Linked DNA regions of Ramlibacter pinisoli. Each later gene encodes a partner of the first gene's protein in a complex. Links are inferred from orthologs where the notes say so. Each region holds a gene or a part of one and is shown in the gene's direction. Other genes may lie near its edges.

Region 1 (3,231 bases):
AGGGGCGAGGCGCTCGAGTCCGTGTGCCGGATGCCGCTGCTGCCGCAAGAGGCGGCCGAGCGGCGCGGCCTGCTGCCCACCGCCGTGTGACCGGCGGGCCGCCGCAGGCGGTCAGTGCTCGGGCCGCATCTGGGCCTGGAGCTCGTTGATGCCAACGCCCGCCCGGGCCAGGGCATAGACGGCCTCGGTGCGGTTGGACACCACCAGGGCGTCGAAGATGTGCGAGACGTGCGTCTTGATGGTGGCGTCGGACAGGTTCAGGTCGCGCGCGATCACCTTGTTCGGCTTGCCCTGGACGATGCCCAGCAGCACCTGGCGCTGCCGTTCGGTCAGGCGGGCGCCCAGCTTGTCCCAGGCGTCCTTCTGGGCCCGGCTGGCGGGTTCGCCGATGCTGAGGCTGCTGGGCGGCAGGAACACCCCGCCCGACAGCACCAGGCCGAGGGCCGCCGGCAGCATGTCGCCGGGGGCTGACTTGGGAACGAAGCCGAAGGCGCCGAGGTCGATGCACTCGCGCACGACGGTGGGGCTCTCGTTGCCGGACAGCACCAGCACCGGCACGTCGGGCCGGTGGGCGCGGACGGTGCGCAGCGAATCGAGGCCGGTGCAGCCGGGCATCTGCAGGTCCAGGATCATGAGGTCGACCGGCCCGCCTTCGTCGAGCTTGGCCAGGGCGCCCTGCACGTTGCCGGATTCGGTGACTTGCAGGTCCGGCAGCGTGGCATGCAGGGCGTGCACGACACCACTGCGGTACAGCGGGTGGTCGTCGACTACGAGGATATTCATGAGATGCCTGGGGGGTGGGGCATCTTAGCTGCCCGCCTCCGGGCGCCGCGGTCGGCCATTTGGATGATCGCCGGCACCGGGGCGGATAATCGCGCCCCATGTCAGCCGTGTTCGAGAAGCCGCCCCTGTGGCAGCGTGCCACACCCATGCTCCAGGGCTTCGACGGCCCCTTGGCGTTCGCCGTCTTCCTGCTGGCCTGCGCCGGTTTGCTGACGATGTACTCGTCGGGCTTTGACCACGGCACCCGCTTCGTCGACCATGGCCGCAACATGCTGATCGCGGCCAGCATCATGTTCGTGGTCGCCCAGGTGCCGCCCCAACGGCTCATGAGCTTCGCGGTGCCGCTGTACACGATCGGTGTGGCCCTGCTGATCGCGGTGGCCGTGTTCGGCATCACCAAGAAGGGCGCGCGGCGCTGGGTGAACGTGGGCGTGGTCATCCAGCCGAGCGAGATCCTGAAGATCGCGATGCCACTGATGCTGGCCTGGTGGTTCCAGAAGCGCGAGGGCCAGCTGCGGCCGCTCGACTACGCGATGGCGGCGCTGATCCTGCTGGTGCCCGTGGGTCTGATCATGAAGCAGCCCGACCTGGGCACGTCCCTGCTGGTGCTGTCCGCCGGCGTGGCCGTGATCTTCTTTGCCGGCCTGTCCTGGAAGCTGATCGTGCCGCCGGTGGTCATCGGGCTGGTGGCGCTGGTGCTCATCGTCATCTTCGAGGGCCAGTTGTGCGCCGACGGCGTGCGCTGGCCGGTCCTGCACGACTACCAGCAGCAGCGCATCTGCACCCTGCTGGATCCCTCGAAGGACCCGCTGGGCAAGGGCTTCCACATCATCCAGGGGATGATCGCCATCGGTTCGGGCGGGGTGTTCGGCAAGGGGTTCATGCAGGGGACCCAGACCCACCTGGAGTTCATCCCGGAGCGCACCACCGACTTCATCTTCGCCGCCTTTTCCGAGGAATTCGGCCTGCTGGGCAACCTGTGCCTGATCAGCGGCTTCATCTTCCTGGTCCTGCGCGGGCTGGCCATTGCCCTGGAGGCCCCGACGCTGTTCTCGCGCCTGCTGGCCGGCGCGATCACGATGATCTTCTTCACCTATGCGTTCGTGAACATGGGCATGGTCAGCGGCATCCTTCCCGTGGTGGGCGTGCCGCTCCCGTTCATCAGCTACGGCGGCACCGCCATGGTGACGCTGGGCATGGGCCTGGGCATCCTGATGTCGATCGCGAAGGCCAAGCGACTCGTGCAGTCATGACCGCCCCGGGCGGCACCGTCGCGGTCGTCGGCGTCGGCAACATGGGCGGCGCCATGGCCGCCCGGTTGCTGTCGCTCGGCTGGACGGTGCGCGTGCGCGACCTCGATCCGGCCAAGGTGGCGGCCCTGCGGGCGCTGGGCGCGAAGCCGACGGCCAGCGCGGCCGAGGCCGCGGCCGGCTGCCTGGGGCTGATCGTGTGCGTGGTCGACGCCGGGCAGTGCGACGAGGTCCTGTTCGGCGCCGACGGCGCGGCCGCCGTGCTGGCAGCCGGCACGCCGGTGGTCCTGTGCCCGACCATCGGCCCGCACGATGCCGAACGGCTGGCGGACGCCCTCGCGGCACGCGGCCTGCGCGCGGTCGATGCGCCCATGTCGGGGGGGCCGGCGCGCGCGCGCGACGGCACGATGAGCCTGATGGTGGCCTGCTCCGACGACACCCATGCCGGCGTGCTGCCCTTGTTGCAGGCACTTAGCAACAGGTTGTTCCGGGTCGGCACGCGCCCGGGCGACGGCGCCCGGACCAAGCTGGTGAACAACCTGCTGGCCGGCATCAACCTGGTCGGCGCCGCCGAGGCCATCGCCATGGCAGGCCGGTTGGGGCTGGACCCGGCCCGCACGCTCGACGTGATCGAGCAGTCGAGCGGCCAGAGCTGGATCGGCTCGGACCGGATGCGGCGTGCGCTTGCGGGCGACTGGGCTCCGCGCGCCCATGTCAGCCTGCTGCAGAAGGACACCCGACTGGCGGTCGAATCCGCCTCGGCGGCCGGCTTCCACGGACCGCTGGGCGCCGCCGCGCGCGACGTGTTCGAACGCGCCGCCCGCGCCGGGCTGGCCGACCTGGACGACGCCGCCCTCCTGCGGCTGCTGGCGGCGGACGGGCCATGACCACCATCCTCGTCGTCGAGGACGACGATGCGATCCGCAGCAACGTGGCCCGCCTGCTGAGGCTGGAGGGCTACGAGGTGCTCGCCGCGGTCAACGGCGCCCAGGGGCTCGAGCAGGCGCGCCAGGCGCGGCCCGACATCGTGATCTCCGACATCGGCATGCCCGGGCTGGACGGCTTCGCCCTGGTCGAGGCCATGCGCGCCGATCCCGCGCTGGCCGCCACGCCCGTGATGCTGCTCACCGCACTCGACGACCGCGCCAGCATGCGGCGCGGCATGACGGCCGGGGCGGACGACTACCTCGCCAAGCCC
Region 2 (3,250 bases), on another replicon or contig:
GGTGGCCTGGATGCCGGACCTGCTGGCGCTGACGCTGGTGTTCTGGGCCGTGCACCAGCCGCTGCGCATCGGCGTGGGCGCCGCATTCCTGTTCGGCATCGTCATGGACGTGCAGCAGGCCTCGCTGCTCGGCCAGCACGCCCTGGCCTACACGGCGCTCAGCTTCGGGGCCATCGCCATCCACCGCCGCCTGCTGTGGTTCACGGTCCCCTCGCAGGCGGTCCAGGTGCTGCCGCTGTTCGCCGCCGCCCATGCCATCGAGCTGGTGGTGCGCCTGGTCGCCGGCGGCGCGTTCCCGGGTGTCTCGTTCCTGCTCGCGCCCGTGATCGAAGCCCTCCTGTGGCCGGTGGTGAGCGTGCTGCTGCTGGCGCCCCAGCGCCGCGCGCCCGATCCGGACGAAAATCGGCCCCTCTGAGGTCGCACGTCCCGCGCCGGACGGTGGGCGTGGACAGGACCCGGATGCCGTCGACCACGCCGCCCACCGCACGCTGACCGCCCCATGACCGAACTGCGCAACGTCGAAGCCGATCTCTCGCGCTTTCGCACGCGGGTGCTGGCCGCCAGCCTGGTCGTGCTGGTGTGCTTCCTGCTGCTGGCCATGCGGCTGGTCTACCTGCAGGTGTACCGCCACGAGGACCTGAGCGAGCAGGCCGAGAACAACCGCACGGCGATCGTGCCCATCGTGCCCAACCGCGGGCTGATCCTGGACCGCAACGGCATCGTGCTGGCCACCAACTACTCGGCCTACACGCTGGAGATCACGCCCTCGCGGCTGACCGACACGCTGGAGCGCACGATCGAGGACCTGGGCCAGGTGATCGACATCACGGCGCGCGACAAGCGGCGCTTCCGCAAGCTGCTGGAGGAGTCCAAGGGCTTCGAGTCACTGCCCATCCGCACCAAGCTCACCGACGAGGAAGTGGCGAAGTTCGCCGCCCAGCGCTACCGCTATCCCGGCGTCGAGATCAAGGCCCGCCTGTTCCGCAACTATCCCTGGGGCGAGCTGGCCAGCCACGTGATCGGCTACATCGGCCGCATCAACCAGGCCGAGAAGAAGACGATGGAGGACTGGGACGACGAGGACCAAGCCAACTACCGCGGCACCGAATACATCGGCAAGCTGGGCGTGGAACACAGCTTCGAGCGCCAGCTGCACGGCCTGACCGGCGTCGAGCAGGTCGAGACCTCGGCCGGCGGGCGCGCCGTGCGCAAGCTGGCCAGCAGCCCCGCCACGCCCGGCAACACCGTCAAGCTGGGCCTGGACATCCGGCTGCAGAAGCTGGTGGAGGACCTGTACGGCAACCGGCGCGGCGCCCTGGTGGCGCTGGACCCGCGCACCGGCGAGATCCTGGCCTTCGTCTCCAAGCCCACCTTCGACCCCAACCTGTTCGTCGACGGCATCGACGTCGAGAACTGGCAGGCCCTGAACGAGTCGATCGACAAGCCGCTGCTCAACCGCGCGCTGCGCGGCACCTACCCGCCCGGCTCGACCTTCAAGCCCTTCATGGCGCTGGCCGCGCTGGAGACCGGCAAGCGCACCCCCAGCCAGGCCATCTCGGACCCGGGCTACTTCTGGTTCGGCAACCACAAGTTCCGCGACGACAAGGAAGGCGGGCACGGCATGGTCGACATGTACCGCTCGATCGTGCAGTCGTGCGACACCTACTACTACATGCTCGCCAACGACATGGGCGTGGACCTCATGCACGAGCAGATGTCGCACTTCGGCTTCGGTGAGATCACCGGCATCGACATCGCCGGCGAGTCGCGCGGGCTGCTGCCGTCCACCGAGTGGAAGCGCCGCGCCTACCGCAAGCCCGAACAGCAGAAGTGGTACGCCGGCGAGACCATCTCGCTGGGCATCGGGCAGGGCTACAACAACTTCACCATCCTGCAGATCGCCACCGCCACGGCCACGGTGGCCAACAACGGCGCTCGCATGAAGCCGCACCTGGTCAGCGAGGTGGTCGACCTCAGCACCCGGCAGTCGCAGAAGATCGCGCCCGAGCAGGTCGGCCAGCTCACGGCGCGGCCGGAGAACCTGGCCGTCATCCGCAAGGCCCTGGTGGGCGTGAACATCGAGGGGACCTCGGCGGCGGCGTTCCGCGGCGCCGCCTACACCAGCGGCGGCAAGACCGGCACGGCCCAGGTCATCACGATCGCGCAGAACCAGAAGTACAACGCCTCGCAGATGGACGAGCGCCACCGCGACCACGCCCTGTACATGGCCTATGCGCCGGCCGAGGAGCCGAAGATCGCGCTGGCCATGGTGGTCGAGAACGTCGGCTTCGGCGGCGCCAACGCGGCGCCGATCGCGCGCCGCGTGTTCGACTACTGGCTGCAGGGCCTGTACCCGAGCGAGGAAGACATGGCGGCGGTGCAGAAGGGCCAGGCCACCACGCCGGTCGGCAAGCCGCGCAACGCCGCCGACATCGCCTGGCCGGGCGCCCAGGCCGCCACGGCCAGCGGCCCGGTGGCGGCCGCTTCGGTGCCTGCCGGCCCCGCCAGTGCGCCGTCCGCACCTGCTGCCACCGCGGCCGCAGCCGTCGCCCTGCCGGCCGCCAGCGCGGTGCCGGTGCGCGCCCGCCGCTAGCGCTGCTGCCGCCGCCGCGCCTCAGGGCGAAGCGGCCGCCGGGCGCCCCAGGCTGCGCAGCAGCCACGCCGTCACCGCGCGCGGCATCCACTGCACGTGCGAGGGCCAGGGTCCGGCCGGGAAGCCGACATGGCCGCCCTGCGCCGGCCGCCACTGCGTGACCCAGGCACCGTGCGCGTGCAGCGGCGGCAGGCTGGCGGCCGGCACGAACGGATCGTTGGCCGCGTTGAGCAGCAGCGCCGGGATGCGGATGCCCGGCAGGTACGGCTTGGCCGAGGCCCGGGCGTAGTAGTCGTCGGCGTCGCGGAAGCCGTGCAGCGGCGCGGTGAACACGTTGTCGAAGGCGTACAGGTCACGCGCGGCGCGCAGGGCCTGCGCATCGAACAGGCCGGGGTGCTGGCCGAGCTTGCGCAGCGCCTTGGGGCGCATGGTGCGCAGGAACATGCTGGTGTAGACGAGGCGGTTGAAGCCGCGCCCGATCGCCACCGCGCCGGCCGCCAGGTCGAGCGGCGAGCACACCGCCGCCACCGCGCCGGCCAGCCGCACCGCCTGCTCGCCGGCCTCGCCGGCCCAGCGCATCAGCGCATTGCCGCCCAGCGAGACACCCACGGCCAGCAGCGGCCCGGCGTGCCGGCCGCGCAGGCGCTCCAGCACCCA

Evidence for each region.
Region 2: the proteins of rodA (region 1) and mrdA are in contact, whole or in part, in a crystal structure (PDB 6PL5), measured with the Thermus thermophilus proteins. The link is inferred for Ramlibacter pinisoli from one-to-one orthologs. Residues at the interface, in WP_223903423.1 of Thermus thermophilus: Phe161, Val165, Phe168, Val169, Leu172, Pro198, Tyr199, Glu202, Tyr211, Arg212, Asp213, Gln220, Val221, Gln223, Ser224, Ile226, Ala227, Ile228, Gly229, Ser230, Gly266, Phe267, Val270, Leu274, Tyr277, Gly278, Leu281, Phe285, Leu289, Arg297; in WP_223903432.1 of Thermus thermophilus: Arg4, Ile5, His6, Leu8, Ala9, Phe12, Ala15, Leu16, Leu19, Gly20, Arg22, Ala23, Trp24, Leu26, Gln27, Val28, Tyr31, Tyr34, Leu36, Leu43, Thr45, Asp47, Lys156, Gln157, Gly158, Ser160, Val184, Leu201, Glu202.

The regions. Positions count from the first base shown.
Region 1 is NZ_WSEL01000009.1:1,865,258-1,868,488, reverse strand. What follows is about bases 38-2,958. They hold rodA (rod shape-determining protein RodA), read left to right. Parts: upstream 38-881; coding sequence 882-2,036; downstream 2,037-2,958. Other genes in these bases: GON04_RS23305 (protein kinase domain-containing protein), read left to right, coding at 2,917-2,958; GON04_RS23310 (NAD(P)-dependent oxidoreductase), read left to right, coding at 2,033-2,920; GON04_RS23320 (response regulator), read right to left, coding at 112-783; GON04_RS23325 (alkaline phosphatase D family protein), read left to right, coding at 38-90. In the rest of the region: more of GON04_RS23325, read left to right, coding at 1-37; more of GON04_RS23305, read left to right, coding at 2,959-3,231. UniProt on the Escherichia coli protein: Peptidoglycan polymerase that is essential for cell wall elongation. Also required for the maintenance of the rod cell shape. Functions probably in conjunction with the penicillin-binding protein 2 (mrdA).
Region 2 is NZ_WSEL01000006.1:151,460-154,709, forward strand. What follows is about bases 107-3,046. They hold mrdA (penicillin-binding protein 2), read left to right. Parts: upstream 107-499; coding sequence 500-2,593; downstream 2,594-3,046. Other genes in these bases: mreD (rod shape-determining protein MreD), read left to right, coding at 107-415; GON04_RS13855 (YheT family hydrolase), read right to left, coding at 2,615-3,046. Also shown: more of mreD, read left to right, coding at 1-106; more of GON04_RS13855, read right to left, coding at 3,047-3,250. UniProt on the Escherichia coli protein: Catalyzes cross-linking of the peptidoglycan cell wall. Responsible for the determination of the rod shape of the cell. Is probably required for lateral peptidoglycan synthesis and maintenance of the correct diameter during lateral and centripetal growth.